Regions from separate parts of the Methylotenera sp. N17 genome, predicted to be linked through region 1. Evidence: predicted binding sites of a transcription regulator. Region 1 holds the regulator's gene; the other holds the start of a gene.
The links. The regulator FliA, encoded in region 1, starts transcription of late flagellar genes. The targets are predictions, from matches to a motif close to CTAAAGTTNNCNNAAANNNTGCCGATANNA.
Positions count from the first base shown of each region.

Region 2: the regulator FliA is predicted to act here: its motif matches at 5,792-5,821, upstream of FG11_RS03570 (flagellin N-terminal helical domain-containing protein).

Region 1 is NZ_JUGE01000001.1:1,263,763-1,273,598, reverse strand. It holds gene FG11_RS13250 (EAL domain-containing protein) at 1-1,967, shown strand, start outside; gene motD (flagellar motor protein MotD) at 1,980-2,816, opposite strand; gene FG11_RS06085 (flagellar motor protein) at 2,828-3,568, opposite strand; gene FG11_RS06080 (RNA polymerase sigma factor FliA) at 3,550-4,287, opposite strand; gene FG11_RS06075 (MinD/ParA family ATP-binding protein) at 4,308-5,132, opposite strand; gene flhF (flagellar biosynthesis protein FlhF) at 5,125-6,558, opposite strand; gene flhA (flagellar biosynthesis protein FlhA) at 6,555-8,633, opposite strand; gene flhB (flagellar biosynthesis protein FlhB) at 8,630-9,805, opposite strand.
Region 2 is NZ_JUGE01000001.1:736,432-746,267, forward strand. It holds gene dnaX (DNA polymerase III subunit gamma/tau) at 1-826, opposite strand, end outside; RNA gene ffs (signal recognition particle sRNA small type) at 982-1,078, opposite strand; gene FG11_RS03555 (GGDEF domain-containing protein) at 1,305-3,146, shown strand; gene FG11_RS03560 (PAS domain-containing sensor histidine kinase) at 3,190-4,629, shown strand; gene FG11_RS03565 (response regulator) at 4,824-5,465, shown strand; gene FG11_RS03570 (flagellin N-terminal helical domain-containing protein) at 5,905-6,705, shown strand; gene FG11_RS03575 (flagellar protein FlaG) at 6,779-7,138, shown strand; gene fliD (flagellar filament capping protein FliD) at 7,190-8,872, shown strand; gene fliS (flagellar export chaperone FliS) at 8,890-9,366, shown strand; gene FG11_RS03590 (flagellar protein FliT) at 9,375-9,713, shown strand; gene fliK (flagellar hook-length control protein FliK) at 9,722-9,836, shown strand, end outside.

The sequences.
Region 1 (9,836 bases):
GCCGTGAGCCCAAGACGCTGGATGCAATTATAGAGGTGGAAGGTAATCGTTTATGGTTTGAAGCTTACAAATCGCCAGTCATTGTAGAAGACAAAGTCGTGGGTACAGTGGGTTTTGCCAGAGATATTTCTAACCGTCGGCGGATATCAAATTACGAGCAATTTAGAAGTCGCATGCTGGAACTGGTGGTGCGCGAAGAAAACCTGCAAGTGCTTTTAGATAGTATTGTAGCGGGTATTGAACAGCTCAATCCCTCTATGTTTTGTTTGATTGCCATGCTTGCGGAGAATGGAAAGCAACTGACAGTAGTATCTGCCCTAAGTTTGCCAGAAGGCTTTGTGGATGCACTAGAAGGCATGAAAATCGGCATGGGAATGGGCTCGATTGGTACGGCGGCATTTATTAAAAAACGGGTGATTGTAGAGGATGTGATGACGCATCCTTACTGGACTAAGAACCGAGAAATTGCCCAGAAATATGGCATTGGTTCCAGTTGGGCGGAGCCCATTATTGGGGCAAAAGGCAATGTGCTGGGTGCCTTTGGCATTTATCACCATGAGGCGCATGCGCCGGATGAGTACGACATGATATTGATTGAGCAGTCCGCGCGCCTGATCAGCATCGCCTTAGAGCGTAGCGAATCCATTTCTAAGATTGCGCACTTAGCCTATTATGACGACGTCACCGGCTTGCCCAATCGCAGATTCTTATTTGAGCAACTCAAGCGTTCCATGGCGATGAATCTTGAATCTGGGGCCAATAGTGCGCTGATGTATCTGGATTTAGACCAGTTTAAAACGGTGAACGATTCACGCGGCCATGATATAGGCGATATGCTGTTAGTAGAGGTGGCCAATCGCTTAAGAGCCAATCTGCAAGCTGCCGATACGATTGCACGCGTAGGTGGCGATGAGTTTGTTGTGCTGGTCGAAAACCTAAGTAGTGAGTTGATTGAGGCGGCCAAGCAAGTAGAAATTGTCGCAGATCGTATTTTAAAAGTACTGAACAAACCATTCACGATTGCCAAGCAAAAACATCATAGCAGCGCCAGTGTGGGCATTACCCTGTTTGGGCAGCAGAAAATGGATGCAGAGGATGTGTTGCAACAATCTGATATTGCCATGTTCCAGGCCAAAAAAGCAGGGCGCAATACCTTTAGGTTCTTTGACCCTAAAATGCAAGCCAACATCACAGCATTGGTGGGTTTAGAAACAGAGCTGAGAAAAGCCATCAACGAATGCCAGCTCAAACTCTACTACCAAGTGCAAGTCGATCATTTAGGACAGCCATTTGGTGCGGAAGCGCTCATTCGCTGGCTACACCCAGAGCGCGGCATGATTTCGCCGGCCGAGTTTATTCCTCTGGCGGAAGAAAGTGGTTTGATTATCCCGATTGGTACATGGGTGCTAGATACCGCTTGTGCACAAATCAAAGCATGGCAGGCGGATCCCAATACCCGTGAGCTGACTTTGTCTGTGAATATTAGTGCCAAGCAGTTTAGACAAGTGGATTTTGTGCAGCAAGTGAAAGCCAGCATACAAAAACATGGCATTGATGCGATGCATTTGCGCTTAGAGCTGACAGAAAGCATGTTGTTGGAAAATGTAGAAGAAACCGTAGAGTACATGAATGCGCTGGGGCAGGTTGGCGTGCAGTTCTCGCTAGATGATTTTGGTACGGGTTATTCATCGCTGCAATATTTAAAACGGTTACCGCTCTATCAGCTTAAGATAGACCAGTCTTTTGTGCGCGATATTGTGACAGATAGCCACGATAGGACGATTGTGCGTACGATCATTGCCATGGCGCAAAGTATGTACATCGGCGTGATTGCGGAAGGGGTAGAAACCCATGAGCAGCGCGAACTCTTGCTTACCAATGGGTGCCGTCGTTACCAAGGTTACTTTTTTGGTAAGCCATTGCCCATTGAGCAATTCAATGCAATTTTAAAGCTGAGTAAACAATAATACGCAGGCCAGTTATGGCACTTGTGGTGTGATTTCTTGCAGTTTGACTTCTTGAGGTTTAATTTCTTGAGGTTTAATTTCTAGCGTATCTTGCAATTCGTTTTTTGTCTCATACAAAATCATGATCGATACGCGACGGTTCTTTGCCCGACCAAACTCGGTGTCACTACTGCTAATAGGTTGGGTGGCGCCGTAGCCTAGTGCGCTTAAACGCGTTTCTACTACGCCTGCTGCATTTAGCATGCGTACTACTGTACTGGCACGTACTGCGGAGAGCTCCCAGTTGGAGTAAAACTGGTGTGTATGTATCGGCGTATCGTCAGTGTGGCCTTCTACCTGAATCAAGCGTTGGTTGGCGTTCAAAATCACTGCGATTTCGTTGATGATTTCCACAGCAGAATCTGCAAGGTCTGCGGAGCCAGAGTTAAACAATACGCTATCGTTAATATCGATGCGCACGCCACGGTTATTTTGCATCACTTGTACTTTACCATCCTGTATCATCAGTGCAAGCTTGTTAGAAAGATCAACGCCTAACTTAGCCATGTTTTCACGCTCACGTTTCGATTTCTCTTGATACAAATAACTCAGTGGTAATGGTTTAATCAGCGATTTTTCCGGTTGCGGTTTTACGTCTATTTTTTTTTGCTGTGGCACTGTTGGTGCGCTATCGCCGCTAAATGCAGTATCTATGGCGTTAGTCAGCGCATTGTATTTGCTGAGATTCACGGATGAAATGGCATACATCACCACAAAAAAGGCAAACAGCAGGGTAATAAAGTCTGCATACGATACTAACCAGCGGTCTGGGTTATCGTCATCATCGTCCAGTGGTTTTCTTCTAATCATGATTCGTCACATCAGTGTAAGTAAGACTGCAAACGCTCTTCCACAATTTTCGGATGGTCGCCGCGTGCAATCGATACCCAGGCATTCAGTAGCATTTCTCGGCGCATCATCTCGTGCGTAATCAAGGCTTTAAGCTTGCTGGCGATGGGTAAAAACACTAAGTTAGCAAAGCCTACGCCATAAATGGTGGCGACAAAGGCAACTGCGATACCACTGCCCAATTTGCTGGGGTCAGATAAATTTTCCATCACATGGATTAAGCCAATTACTGCACCTAAAATGCCAATGGTGGGCGCGTAGCCACCCGCTGCACTCCAAATTTTGGCGGCATTGCGTTGTTTGAGTTCATAAAAATGGATATCAATCGCACAAATCTCACGAATACGGTCAGGCGGTGTACCGTCGATCATCAGTTGTAAGCCTTTGCGAATGAACAGATCAGTTTCGCGGCCTAAATAACTTTCCAACATAAAAATGCCTTCTTTACGTGCATATGTGGCCCAAGCGCTGATGCGTGCAGCCAACTCACGGCGATCATCATGTGGCGTGATAAATACATGTTTCGCCATCACTACGCCTTCTATAAAGCTTGCATAATTGGTTTGCAGCAATACTGCGCCGCAAGTGCCAAATAGCACAATCAGCAGCGCAGCTGGCTGTACCAATGAGGCAATTTGCCCACCCTCTACCGCTTGGCCAACAACCAGTGCGAGCAGGGCAATGGCTAGGCCAGCTAAACTACCCCAGTCCATGCTCTTTCTTTCAAATGTGCACGTAAGCGGCCAACCGCTTGGCTATGTAATTGACATACGCGGGATTCGGATACGTTCATGACGGCACCAATCTCTTTGAGGTTGAGCTCTTGCTCGTAGTAAAGTCCCATCAATATTTTTTCACGCTCGGGCAACGCTTCAATCGATTCAATGAGCGCATCACGGAAATCACTTTCCAGCAGGCCTTTGATCGGGTCGCTGTTCTCGTCGTCTACATAGCGGTCTAAAAAGTGCTCACCACCACTTTCATCATCATGAAAGTCTTCGTAATACACCAGTTGATGGCCTTGGCAATCGCCCAGTGTTTCGTAGTAATCATTGAGCGAGACATCCAACTTTTTAGCAATCTCGTTTTCTGAAGGTGCTCTGCCAAGTTGTTGTTCCAACTGATGGATAGCTGCTTCAATATCACGCATATTCTTGCGAATGCTACGCGGTAGCCAATCTGCGCTACGCAACTCATCTAACATAGAACCACGGATACGCTGGGCGGCATACGTTTCAAATTGCGCGCCATGCGTGTCTTCATAACGGTTAATCGCATCCAGCAGTCCTATCATGCCAGCCTGTATTAAATCGTCTAGCTCAACACTGGGCGGTAGTTTTGCCTTGAGTTGATAGGCGAGTTTTTTCACCATGGTGGCATGCTTGGTCAGCATTTCACTTTTTTGATCGTGTTTACCAGTAACTGTATACATAAATAACCTCTGGCCTAAATTCAGGCAAATTGTGCAGGCGTAAAATCTGCAGGAGTAGCGTGCTTATAATCTAATTTAAGTGCCATTTTCTTAAACGCGTTAGAGGCGGTTGCCAATGGAAATGCATCGATGACAGATCGGCCTAATTGCGAGGCTTTGCTTATGTGATCATCTTTGGGAATCGCACCAAAATACTCTAAATCAATGCGCATATAGCGTTTAGCCACAGATGAAATATTGTTAAACACCACTTTGGCTTGCTGTTCAGTAGCATCGTCCACAATGATGCCAAAGTGACGACGGCCTAATTGACTGTAGACCTTTTTAATCATGGCATACGCATCTTTAATCGATTCTGGCTGACGCGTGAGCTGGATAATAATTTCGCCATCGTTGAGCAAACTAATGGGTAGTAAATGAGCCTTATTGAGTGAAGCGTCTACCAATAAAATCTCGTACTGATCGGCCAAGGTATGAAATACTTGGGTTAAGTATTCGCTCATGGTGTGATTCAACATCTGATCCAATTGGCTTTTCTGCATCATTTTGGCAATGGAGAAACCATGTTGCGATAAATGAATGGCTTTGTTTAATCCCATTTTTTTACCGGCAGTATCCACCAAAGTAGGTAGGGCGTTAATGCCATAATAAGTCTCAGAAGACTCTTTAGAGGCATGGATGACTAATGTCTTATTGCCTTGGTCGCTGATCGATGCTGCAAGATTCGTCATCAGACGAGATTTATCTTGCGTAGCGGCAGCCGAGATAATAGAAATAATACGTGGCGCAGGCGCCGCCATGATCCTACGTAAGCCAGCCGCTTGGTCTTGTGGCACATTAAGCATGGTTCACCTCCGTCGCTTTCACGTAATCTGCGTAGTTATCTACATTGGCCACCACAAATGGCAATTCTTCTTCCAAGTATTGGAAAGGCCAGCTGGTCGAATTCAATGTCAATGCTCTAGAAATCAACTCTACTTTGTTGGCCACTTGCATGTCTTCTGGCACGCGTTGACCGTGCGTGGTGTAGTACAGTTTTAATTTCTCGCGGATGATGACGTCTAAGGTATTGCCAATGGTCGCGGCTTCATCCAATTTAGTGATAATGCAGCCATCCAACGCGCGGCCTTTATAGGCACGGATCACATCAGTTAATGTTTCACCGGTGCAAGTAGCGTTCAGGCACAGCAATTTTTTGATATTCACATTCATTTTAGAAAGCATGGCGATTTGTTCTGTCACCATGCGGTCACGTTGGCTCACACCTACGGTATCCACCAAAATGCAGTGTTTGTGTTTGAGTTCATTCAAGGCGATTTTCAAATCGGCTTCATCTTTCACTGCATAGACCATCACGCCTAAAATCTTGCCGTAGATACGCAGTTGCTCATGACCACCAATCCTGTAGCCATCTGTAGTGATGAGGCCTAAGTTTTGTGTGCCATGCTTCATGACATAACGCGCTGCCAATTTAGCCGTAGTAGTGGTTTTACCCACGCCAGTTGGGCCTACCAAAGCAAATACGCCGCCTTGGTCTAATAATTCGCTTTCGTCTTTAATCGTATCCAGATTTCTGGCCAATGCACCTTTGATCCAAGCCAATGCGCGGTTCATTTCTAGGCTATTCGGCAATTTTTCTGCCAACTGTCTAGAAAGTGATGCGCTAAAGTTAGCGGCTAATAAAGTGCTCAATATTTTGGCTTTCACCGGGTTGTGTTGCAGATTGTTGTTCCATGCCATGGCCGTTAACTGTGTTTCCACACGGCTACGCATGCCACGCATTTCATTCAACATCATGCTAAATTGTTGACTTAACTCTTGGTGAGACAAGCCACTCATATCGTCATTTGCTTGCATATCAAAACTGGGTTGTGCGATAGGTGCGCGTCTAGGTGAAGTTTCTTGTCTAGGCGAAACTTTGGCTGCCGGCATTACTGCTTTGGGTTTTTCTGGCACAAACTCTGGTGCTTTCACAGCACGTTTGTTTTGATTGAGAATGGAAAGCAGGGTAGGCGCATCCGCGTAATCCTCTTCCTCTTCATCTTCAAACGTTTCTTGTGGGAGCTGCATGGTCGGGCTATCCAGCATATCTGCGCTGAGTGGGCTGAACTGGTTAGCCATCGCGTGCATGTCTGCCTCGCTGACTGCAAGAATCTCATTGCCACCATTGCTGGCACGGTTAGAAATAATTACCGCGTCTTCGCCTAAGGCTTTACGTACCATGCTCAACGCTTCGCGTGAGTTTTTTCCGAAAAATCGTTTAATGTTCATGCTTGACCTCCAATAAGACTAGTGACGCGAATGGTTTTTGAATCTGGTAATTCTTCGTGTGACAACACGCGAAGATGTGGAACGGAACGGCGTAAAAATTTTGCAAGTGCTGCGCGTAATGGCGCTGGCACTAATAACACAGGCGTTAAGCCCATTTGTTCGTGTTGTTTAGAGGCAGTCTCGGCTTGTCTGGCTAAGGCTTCGGCAATGCCTGGCTCTATAGATGTATTGTTGGCTGCATTGTTTTGTAAGGCTTGCAATAAAATACGCTCTAGGTTGCCGTCTAACGTCATGGCAGTCACTTCGTTACCAATTGGGAACAAGTCTTGCACAATGGCGCGACCCAATTTCACGCGTACTAGCGCAGTCAAATCGCCAGCATCTTGTGTTTGGATTGCATGCTCGGACAGCGTTTCCAAAATAGTACGCATGTCACGGATATGCACACCTTCTGTCAGTAAGTTTTGCAGCACTTTTTGTACGAGTGCGAACGATAAGAGTTTAGGCACTAAGTCTTCAACCAATTTAGGTGATTCTTTACCTACGTGATCCAAGAGTTTTTGTACTTCTTCACGGCCTAATAACTCGGCTGCGTGCATCGAAATCATGTGATTCAAATGTGTGGCAATCACGGTGCCAGCGTCTACCACGGTATAGCCCATGGCTTGTGCATGGTCACGCATGTTGGCATCTACCCACACTGCTGGCAAACCAAAGGCAGGGTCTGTCGTTACGGCACCTTCTAATTGGCCTGTCACCGTTCCTGGATCAATCGCTAAAAACTGACCAAAGTTTGATTCACCTGTAGCTACCTCAACCCCTTTAAGGGTGACGCGGTAGCTGTTTGGGCGTAACTCTAAGTTATCGCGAATATGCACGGTAGGTGCTAAGAAGCCAACTTCCTGTGCGAATTTTTTGCGGATACCTTTAATGCGTTTAAGCAAGTCACCGCCTTGTGCTTTATCTACCAATGGAATCAGGCGGTAACCCACTTCTAGGCCCACGATATCGACCGGCACTACATCATCCCAGCTGGCTTCTTCTACTTCGGTCACCACTTCTGCCGGTGCTTCTACTTCTGGTTCAAGCGCTGCTTGTGTTTTTTGTTTGTCCACCACATACGCAATACCGGCCAAAATAGAAGCCAATAATAGGAACGCAAAGTGCGGCATACCTGGAATCAAACCAATACCACCGATAATGCCTGCAGTCAGGTAAATCACAGTTGGGTTATTGAATAGTTGGGTAATCAGTTGACCGCCAATGTCTTCGTTGTTGGCTACGCGTGATACCACCACACCAGCCGCGACAGAGATAATGAGTGAAGGGATCTGTGCGACCAAGCCATCACCAATGGCTAATAAAGTATAATTTTTAACGGCATCGCCAAACTGCAGGTCATGTTGCACCATGCCCACAATCAACCCGCCGACAATGTTGATGATGATGACCAAGATGCCAGCAATCGCGTCACCACGTACATATTTACTGGCACCGTCCATCGCGCCGTAGAATTCAGATTCTTGGCCCACTTCGGTACGGCGACGACGTGCTTCATCTTCGCCAATCAAGCCAGCGTTTAAATCCGCATCAATCGCCATTTGTTTACCTGGCATCGCATCTAAAGTAAAGCGTGCGCCGACTTCTGCAATACGGCCAGCACCTTTGGTAATCACGGTAAAGTTAATGATGGTGAGGATAATGAATACCACGATACCCACTGCATAGTTACCACCAATCAAGAAGTGGCCAAACGCTTCAATCACTTTACCTGCTGCGTCTGGGCCAGTATGACCTTCTGTCAGTACTACACGGGTAGAAGCCACGTTGAGGGATAAGCGCAACATGGTAGTCATCAGCAACACAGTAGGGAAAGCAATGAAGTCCAAAGCTTTTCTAGTTTGCAGACCGATCATCAAGACCAAGATAGACAACGCAATATTAAAGCTGAAGAACACGTCCAGCATAATCGCTGGCAATGGCAAAATCATCATGGCCAATAGCATGATGATGATGACTGGTGCGGCAGCGGAACGTGCGCCCATATTGGCTAACCATGGAGGTAAGTTGTTCATGCTAAGCCTCCTTGTGCCATTAAGTTAGGTGCTGGGATCAAGCTATGTGGGTCTAGTGCATCAGGTACTGGCAAGGCTTTTGGTACTTCTGGTTGGTAGCCGCCTTGTTGTTTAAACATACGCAATTGGAATACATACGCTAAGACTTCAGCCACTGCCGCATATAAAGCTTCAGGGATTTCTTGATCTAGTTCTGTATGAGCATATAAGGCACGGGCAAGTTTAGGAGACTCGAGCGTGACAATATTGTTATCTTTGGCAATCTCACGGATTTTAAGCGCAACAGCATCTGCACCTTTGGCCACTACAATCGGTGCGCTCATGCCTGCTTCTTGGTATTTCACAGCAACGGCGTAGTGGGTTGGGTTAGTGATGACCACATCCGCTGTTGGGATTTTTGACATCATGCGGCGGCGTGCCATCTCACGTTGTTGTTGGCGAATCTTGGCTTTGATTTCTGGATTACCTTCGGCTTCTTTAGATTCTTGTTTGATCTCTTCTTTGGTCATTTTGTGTTTTTCAGCGTAGTGATAGAGCTGATAAGGCACATCAATTGCTGCAATAAAAATCAATGCAGCCACAATCGTTAAGAAGCCTGAGAGCATTAAATCACTTACTTCACCAATGCCAGCTTCTAGCGGCATATTAGAAAGTGACAGAATCGGTTTTAAGTCGTTACTGACTACCCAGTAAGCAACACCAGCAACGATGATGGCTTTGCCTACGGACTTGATAAGTTCGACCACAGCATTTTTAGAGAACATATTGCTGATGCCTTGTAATGGATTCAGGCGATTGAATTGCGGCACGAATGCTTTATTACTGAATACCCAGCCGCCTACTAATATAGGAGACGCAACTGCAACGGCAAGTAGTACCAATGCCAGTGGAGCAAATGCAATCAATAAATCGAATACGGTATGCGAGACGCGCATTAATAGTACGGCAGGATCAAATGCTACAGTACGGTCAAACTCTAAGCCGGAACGTAGCGATTGCTTTAATGCGGTGTTCAGAGGTTGCTGCATCATCATTAAGCTCAAGCCAGAAGCAAACAACACAGCACATGCCGCCAACTCGCGAGAGCGGGGCACATCGCCTTCTTCCCTAGCTTTTTCTAATCGCTTGGGGGAGGCCTGTTCTGTTTTTTCTAAATCGCTTTCTTCAGCCATGATGATCTCTAACTATTCATTACCTCTTAGT
Region 2 (9,836 bases), 530 kb from region 1:
TGCTACGGGTGTCCATGACTTTTGCTTTGGCAATCAGCGCAGCGCTGTCATTCGCAAGCAGTGCCTGCAAAATCTCATATAGATAACTTTGGTCAATTGCGCCCAGCATGCTGCGTACTTCTGCTTCATTCACGGTTTGGTTGCCATAAGCAATGGCTTGGTCTGTGAGCGAGAGCGCATCACGCATGCTGCCGGCAGCGGCACGCGCAATTAAATGAATAGCGCTGGCTTCAAACCCAATCTGCTCTTGTTGCAAAATTTGCGTGAGATGTTCTGTAATCGTGGTGCTTGCCATTTGACGCAAGTTAAACTGCAGGCAGCGTGAGAGTACCGTTACCGGCACTTTTTGTGGGTCAGTCGTGGCCAAAATAAACTTCACATGTGCCGGCGGTTCTTCCAGGGTCTTCAGCATGGCATTAAATGCGCTCTTAGAAAGCATGTGCACTTCATCGATGATATAGACTTTAAAGCGGCCTGCCGTTGGCGCGTATTGTGCGTTCTCAAGGAGCTCGCGCATGGCATCTACTTGTGTGTTGCTGGCAGCATCTACCTCAATCAAATCAATAAAGCGGCCTTTATCAATCTCTGTACAGGCATTGCATACGCCACATGGCGTAGCGGTAATGCCTTGCTCACAGTTAAGGGATTTGGCCAAAATACGCGCAATGGTTGTTTTGCCTACACCGCGTGTGCCGGTAAACAAATATGCATGATGCAAGCGTTGTTGCTCTAGCGCATTGGTAAGCGCGCGCACGACATGCTCTTGCCCGACTAAGGTATTAAATGATTTGGGACGCCACTTACGTGCGAGTACTTGATAAGACATCTAGTGGCCTTTGCGTCAATACGTTAAATGATACATGGGTGCGTAACATGCCAACACTTGATGACTAGATGATGTGTCCGGCATGAAAAAGTGCTAAACGTTTGGCATGCATGTGAACGATCCAATCAAACAACGTTATCTTCCATACAAGTGGAGGAGGCGAGCCAAACCCCCGGCACTTGCTCAATAGTTGTGGCTGCTTGCTTCCGCATCTGACCAGGTTGGCTACTTTACAATGCGGGGAGGCCCGCCAAACAGTATTTTACAATACTTTCCTTCGTTCAACTTCACTTCGCTTGGCAATTTTTCTCTCACTTGTCTTATCACTCACAGATGAGGCCAGCCAATCTTGTTAATAAACTGCGCTAATTTTAGCAATTAGAGGGCTTAAGTGTGCTTTTTCAAGCATTCAAAATCATGCACATCGGGCCAAAATGCTATGACGACAATTGTCCATTTAGGAAATCTCAGAATTATTATGGCAACGCCTCAACCCAAAAAAATTGTATCGGCACCCGATATCGCACGTGAGACCATTAAGCAAATGGCAATGCGCCGCGTTGAGCCTACGCCCAATAATTACGAGCTTATTTACAATGAGATTGCGGGTGTTCCGCAAAAAGAAACCTTAAACAGTGCGATTAAAAAAGCATTGAAGCAATTGCCAAATCAGAGCACAGAGCAAGCCAATTGGATCAACCGCTGGGAAAAGCTATTGAAGCAGGATAACTGGTCCGGGCTAGCCGATGTGTTGAATGAAGGTATGGACAGCAGTGTGACCCAATCCAAACAATGGCCCGATGCGATTCGTCTTTTACTCAAAGGTTGGGATGCGCGCCGTAGCAGTACCGATATTGCGCGTAAAAGAGAAACGCTGGAACGCGTGCTAATTAATTACGGTAGCGACTCTCAGCTGTCTACCAAAATTCAAAATCTAGCGACCAGCTGGGGTGCGAATGAGCCAGTTGGTGAGAATGCGATGCCAGCATTGACCGAGCCAGATGAGGCTAATCAAGCTGACACGACATTACTGCAAAAAATCGACAATAAATTGAGCGCTGTCATCGGCGTAGGCAATGATGAAACTAAACAGTTTCATGAGACTTTCCAGATTTTACAAGACATGTTGAAGCAGTCATTGAACCACGGATTGATTCCACGTTTAGATGGCTACCCGGAATTGCGTGAAGAAGCCTATGAACTAGCGGTGTTGACTGAAAAGGCCCGCAAATTAAAAGACTGGCAGTTTATGGCCAAGCAATTTAGGGCACTGTTGGTGAGGGTGGAACTGATTGGTGCAAACGAAGAAGGCATTAAACAAGATTTATTAAGATTGCTCAAATTGCTACTCAGCAATATCAGTGAGTTGGTGGCCGAGGATCAATGGCTAAGAGGGCAAGTCGCTACTGTGCAAACCATTATCTCTGGTCCGCTAGATCGTGTGCAGATTCAATCGGCAGAGAAAAGCTTAAAAGAAGTCATCTATAAACAAGGCATGATTAAACATAGTTTAATCGAAGCAAAAAACTCCTTCAAAACGATGATTTCTACATTTGTGGACCGCTTGAAACATATGGCGGATACCAGTGGTAGCTACCACGAAAAAATCGAAGTCTACGCTGATAAGCTCTCTGAGACTGATGATATTTTGAGAATCAATGAGTTGTTAGAAGGCCTGATGCGCGATACGCACACCATGCAGGCAGACATCATGCGTTCACGCGAGGCATTGCTGCATCAACGTGAAGAAGCAGAGAGCTCACAAGAGAAAATCAAAAAACTGCAAGAAGAACTGACACAGCTGAGTGAAGCCGTGCGCATGGATCAACTCACCGGTGTATTAAACAGACGTGGTTTGGATGACGCACTGACCACTGAAATTTCAAGGTTTGGTCGCGGTGGTGGCCCATTAACATTGGCGCTGCTGGATATTGATAACTTTAAACACCTCAATGATACCTACGGGCATCACGTGGGAGATGTTGCGTTGAAACATCTGGCCAATGTCGTCAAAAAAACCATTCGCCCAACCGACATTGTGACCCGGCTTGGTGGTGAAGAGTTCGTCATTCTGTTGCCAGATACCAACATTGACGAGGCTGTCATTACCATGACACGTTTGCAACGCACGCTGACCAAAGAATACTTTTTAGGCAATAACGAGCGCTTGCTGATTACGTTTAGCGCAGGGATTGCCTTGTTTAAAGTAGAAGAAGATCAAACGGGTCTGATTCACCGTGCCGATCAAGCCATGTATTTAGCCAAGAAATCTGGCAAAAACAAGGTGATGACTGAGCTGGATTTAGCCAAAGCGCAATAGGAACACACCGGATGTATACCACTTTTGATGTAAGGAAATTCAATTGTTAGCACTTGTCGAATCACAGTTAATTTTAAAATCACTCACATTGGCGCCTACCGATGAAATTTATGTATTGGATGCCACCACGCTGAATTTGCTTTATGCGAGTGATGAGGCACAAAAGAGAATCGGCAATGATGAGTTAATGATTCAGCCTGAACAGTTAGAAGCAATCCTCGGCGTGAGTTCAAAAACTTTGGTTACGTATGTGAATCAGCAACGTGACAAAAAAGCACTGTTCGAATTGAGCGTCAATCAGCCGCTGCCTGAGGCTGGGGTTCATAAAAATCAACTCCGTGTTATGCTAATACAATCAGGTCAAACCGAATATATTCTTGTGACAAAAAGCGAAATCTCCCCTAACGAAAAAGTAGTGATGGCACTCAGCGAGAGTGAATCGCGTTTCCAAGCCATTGTCTCCAATATTCCTGGCTTGGTGTTCCAAATGCAAATGACGGCTGATCACGAAGTGAGTTTTCGTTATGTGAGTGACGGCTGTGAAGCGTTGCTAGGACTTACCGCAAACGACTTGCAGGTTGATGCACAGCAGTTGTTTTCTATTATGAATACCCGCGACCGCCAAGATTTACGTGCCAAACTCATCAGCAGTGCGCAAAGCCTAGAAAAATTGGATTGGGAAGGGCGGGTGTGGATTGATGGTTGGCAAGATACCAAATGGATTAACTTGCGTGCCACTATTAGCCAGTTAGGCGATGGTGTGGTGCAGTGGGATGGCATTATGCTGAACATCACACAAAGTAAATTAGAGAAGTTAGAGATTGAACAGTCACGCCGTGAGCTAGAGCAATTGACTGCCCATATGAATCAAGTGAAAGAGCAAGAGCGTATTAGCATTGCGCGCGAGATTCATGATGACTTGGGTGGTAATCTAACCGCTATTAAAATGGGCCTGGCCAGCATTGCACAACAAATAGCTGCACAGCAATCCGTATCTTTAGAACAAACCGCTAACTTAGAAGCGATTGTGAACCGTACGTTTGAAGCGGTACATCGTATCTCTGGCAATTTAAGACCGAGCATTTTAGACCTTGGTATTGTCGATGCAGTTGAGTGGCAGGTGAATCAGTTTAAAAAACAAGTCGGTTTAAAATGTGTGTTTAGCACTAATCAAGCAGAGATCATGCTTTCCACAGAGCAATCGATGGCTTTATTTAGAATCTGCCAAGAATCACTTTCCAATATTGCGAAATATGCCAAAGCCTCACAAGTGAATGTGAGCTTAGAAGCCTCGGGCTATGAGGTAACACTACGAGTGATTGATAACGGTATTGGTATCAATGATGTGGATAAACTAAAAACCAACTCATTTGGGCTTCGCGGTATGCAAGAACGTGTGTCTGCATTGAATGGTAGCTTATCTATTGGCGTGGTAGACCAAGCGAGTAGCGGTACCAAAGTAGAGGTCACTTTGCCGATATAAACCCCGTTATAAATTCATCACTTCTCTTGTAGTTTCGATAGTTAGTTAGCCACCCACAGGGTGGCTTTTTCATTTTGTAATTTTAATTAACTGTTTAAATACAATGATTTATTGGTAAATTATCAAAAATTTACACTTATTTTTTTGTTTGGCACGCAATTTGCTGTTATGTAATTAACAGTTAAGGGGTGCGTATGAACAACAAAAAAATTAGAGTGATTGTGGTAGATGACCATGCCATTTTAAGATCAGGCATCAAACAAATCTTATCCACCACCGGTGAAATTGAAGTGGTTGCTGAAGCAGAAAATGCGACTGAAGCGATTAAATTTGCGCGTGAGATTGAAGCCGATGTGATGTTGCTGGATATTTCACTGCCAGACCGCAGCGGCATGGACGCATTGAAATGCATCAAACGCGATAATCCTTCACTGTCTGTATTGATGTTGTCTATGTATATGGAAGATCAATACGCTGTACGCGCTTTAAAATCAGGTGCTTCTGGCTACTTATGTAAACACAGCGCATCTAATGAATTATTGTCAGCCATTCACGCCTTAGCCAAAGGCAAAAAATATATTACGCCAGAAGTGGCCGAGATTTTGGCTGAGCAAGTCAGTGATGAAAAAACACAAAATCCGCACGAGACACTTTCAGACCGCGAATACCAAACGATGATCATGATTTCATCGGGCTTCTCTGTGAGTGAGATTGCCGAAAAATTATCGCTCTCTGTAAAAACAGTGAGTATGTACCGCACACGTTTGTTAGAAAAAATGCATTTGCGTCATAACTCAGACATCACGCATTACGCGATTAAGAATCAACTGGTTTAGATCTATCGGGAGGTAGTCCTCGGGGTTTGCTATGCAAACCCCATTTTTTTTGCCTCGCATATCTACGTTTGTGCACTAATTCTCCTCAAAGTTTATCTTAAGAGATAGCTGGTTTTTGTCTCTTTGTTAATCCCTTCACCACACAAAATAATCGCTATCATGCTGATATATCGTATTTTTTTAAGGAGTCAGCCCTAAATAAAAAGGTATTACCCTAAAGTTTTGAAAATGATAGCCGACATCATATTCATCGGGTCTGCTTAATCGGTAATTGTTTGAGGTTATGTGGGTTAAGTAACTGTTTCATAAAAAGTTTTGTTCTTACCCTAAACTTTTACAAAAGCTTACCGATAATAGATTTAAGTGCGACGCAATATGAAAAGTTGCCAAGCGAACAGTAGGGTGATTTGAATATTTTATTTTATTTAGGAGATTTATCATGGCTGCAGTAATTAATACAAACATTGCTTCATTAAACACACAACGTAACTTGAGCGCTTCACAATCAGGTTTAAATACATCTATCCAACGTTTGTCTTCTGGCTTACGTGTAAACAGCGCGAAAGATGACGCTGCTGGTATGGCGATTGCAACACGTATGGACTCACAAGTACGTGGCATGAACGTAGCGATGCGTAATGCAAACGATGCGATTTCTTTCGCACAAACTGCTGAAGGTGGTTTGAGTAAAGTAACTGACGCATTACAACGTATGCGTGAATTGGCAGTGCAATCTGCCAACGGCAGTAACTCTGCTGGTGACCGTACAAACCTAGATGCTGAGTTCCAAGAACTAGCTGCAGAGGTAACACGTATCGGTACAGCTACTAAGTTTAACGGTACAGCAGTGTTTGGTGGTGGTTCAACTACATTCCAAATCGGTGCTGATTCTGGCGACACGATCTCTGTATCAGCAGTAGCTGCAGCAACCATTACAGGTAGCGTTTCAACAGCAGCAGCAGCAACAACAGCGTTAGGTGCAATCGATACAGCGTTAGATGCAACGAATACTAAACGTGCGACATTGGGTGCGGTACAAAACCGTTTTGAAGCTGTGGTAGGTAACTTGCAAGTGGCTTCAGAGAACCAATCAGCAGCTAAATCACGCATCATGGATACAGACTTTGCTGCAGAAACAGCTAACTTAACACGCGGTCAAATCTTGCAACAAGCAGGTACAGCGATGTTAGCGCAAGCAAACTCACTACCAAACAACGTATTGAGCTTGTTAAGAGGGTAATTCGTAACTTGAGTAAATTGACTTCCACAGGGCGAAAGCTCTGTGGAATTTTCAGTAAGATAGGGAGTACAACATGTTCCAATCTTCTTTAGATGCATACGGTACAGCTAAATTAACTGCTGTTCCAGGAAGTCAAACCGTTCAGGCCACTAGTGGCCTAAAAGTCGTTACGAAGCCAGAAGAGTCTTTACCAGCTGCTGTTGAATTAGATAGAGCAACATTGACTGGCGCAGTGAAGAAATTGAATGATTATGTAGCGCCTGCGTTACAAACCATTCAGTTTTCAATTGATCAGGAATCTGAGCGGATTGTCGTCAAAGTCGTCGATACCGCCACCCAAAAAGTGTTAAGACAGATTCCTAACGAAGAAGTAATGGCGATTACCAAGACGCTGGATAAGTTACAAGGCTTGGTGATTAGACAAACGGCGTAACAGCAAGCGTGCGCTTTAATAGGATGCAGTAAATATTAAGGATGGATAATTATGGCAACAGTCTCAAGTACCTCAGCAATTGATGTTAATTCAATTGTCAGTAGCTTAATGAGCGTTGAACAACGACCGCTCACCTTAATTACCAACCAAAAAACTGCTTACGAAGCTAAGCTTACGGCTTATGGCACTTTAAAAAGTGCACTTTCCACGTTTCAAACTTCGGTCAGTGCACTGGCAGCTGCTTCCAAATTTAACGCACAATCTGCCACATCTGCCACGCCTAGCATGTTTACCGCTACGGCAAATGGCAGTGCAACTATTGGTGATTACGCAATCACCGTGAATCAACTCGCAAAATCACAGAAAATTGCTTTAGATGGCGTGGCCAATACCACGGATGTCATCGGCACTGGCAAATTGACCATAGCGTTTGGTACGTATGCTCCTGAGATTGTTTCACCCGCCACGCCTGCTAGCTTTACTGCCAATCCAAACAAGACCTCATTTGATGTCACTATCGATGCAAGCAATAACACGCTAGCGGGTGTGCGAGATGCGATTAACGCTGCCAATGGTGGCGTGACGGCCACCATCGTCAATGATGGTACTGCCAATCGCTTGGTGATTACCTCTAAAGAAACGGGCGAGGTGAATAGTCTGAAGATTACCGTAGCCGATGATGACGGTAATCCAACGGATAACACGGGTTTATCGAGATTGGCTTATGATCCATTATCGACTGCGGGCGCTGGCAAGAACATGAGCCAGTTACAAGCACCACTGAATGCGTTGCTCAATATTGATGGCATTGATGTAGTAAAAGCCAGCAATAGTGTGAGTGATGCGATTGAAGGCATTACCCTTAATTTGCTAGGCACCAGCAATAGTCAGCCCGTCAATTTGGCTGTGGCGTCTGATCAAGCCAAAATCAAAGAATCGGTGACGGCCTTTGTGGATGCGTATAACAAGCTGAACGATACCTTGCGTACCCTCACCAAATATGACGAAACTGGAAAATCTTCCGGTAAGTTGTTAGGCGATGCGACTGCACGCAATATCACGGCGCAAATTAAATCTGTGGTGACCAAAGTGGTGGATACGGGCGGCACGATTACTTCGTTGACCGACATTGGCGTGAGCTTTCAGCGTGATGGTAAATTGGCATTAGACAGCACTAAGCTGACCGATGCGATTAGCAACCATTTTGATGATATTGCAGCATTGTTTTCGACCTCTGCTAGGACTTCGGATGCGCAAGTATCTTACCTTGGTAGCACCAGTAAAACACAATCTGGCACCTATCCCATTACAGTTTCGCAATTAGGTTCCGATAATACTAATATGCTAGGCATGATCAACGGTGTTGCCGGCACTGGTTTGAATCAAGAGTTGATTGGTGCAGCCGGTGATGTAAGCGAAGGCTTACGAATTAAAGTGACCGGAGGCAGCACAGGCGCACGCGGTACGGTGACTTTTGTGAAAGGCTATGCTGCACAGTTGGATGATATTTTGGATGGATTGCTGGACGATGAAGGTTTGCTGGCAGCACGTACGGATGGCATTACGGCTTCAGTGAAACGTTTAGAGCAACAGACCGATGCGTTTAATTTGAAAATGACCGTGATTGAGAAACGTTACCGTGATCAATACACACGTTTGGATACACTGTTATCGAGTATGCAAAATACAAGCTCGTATCTCTCACAGCAGATTTCAGCGCTCGGCAATAACTAATAAAAAGGGGACATAACATGTTTGGATTTAAAAGTAATGGTGCCAATGTTTACGCCCAATTGGGTTTAGAAACAGGTGTGGTCGCCGCAAGCCCCAATAAATTAGTGGTGATGCTGTATGAAGGCGCTATTTCAGCTTGCCGCAATGCCATTACGCACATGGCTAATCAAGATATACAGCATAAAGGTGAGATGATTTCTAAAGCCATTTTAATCATTGAAAGTGGCCTACGTTTAAGCTTAGATAAAAAAGCTGGCGGTGAGATCGCACAAAGCTTAGATGCTTTGTACGCCTATATGTCACAACGTTTAACCATGGCCAATATCCATAATCAAGCGCCATTGGTTGAAGAGGTGATTGGCCTGCTCACAGAGCTGAAAGGCGCGTGGGAAGCGATTGAAAACCAAAAACCAAACGCTGCGGATCTGGCGAAAGTAGTGGCGATGCGGCCACAAGCCAATATTCCAGCTAACTATAACCGATTAGTATTTTAGGCGTATACATGCAAGCACAAACACTGATACCAGCATACACCGCACTGGCCGACACCATGGCGCAAATGCTGGCTGCGGCCAAGCAGAATAACTGGGATAAAGTATCTGAATTAGAGGCTGGCTACTTAGAAAACGTAGCGCAGATTAAAGTGTTAGAGCGCACAAGTATCCTCACGCAAGAAACCAAATCACAGAAAATAGAGATTATTCAGCGTATTTTGGCGGATGATCATCAGCTTAAATTGCTTATTCATCCATGGATGCAAAAGCTTAGCCAGTGGGTGCAACCCAGCCAGTCACAAGCCGCGCAAATGCAAGCAAAGTTGAATAGCGCTTATCAAATGTAGTCTTTGCCATGTTTATTCATAAACCAGAGCCAAGCAATCCCCAGCAGATTGGGTCGGTTTATCGCGTGGTACCCGTATTGCCGGTGGGCGCAATCAATACGCCTTCGCAAGAGCTGGCGGCGC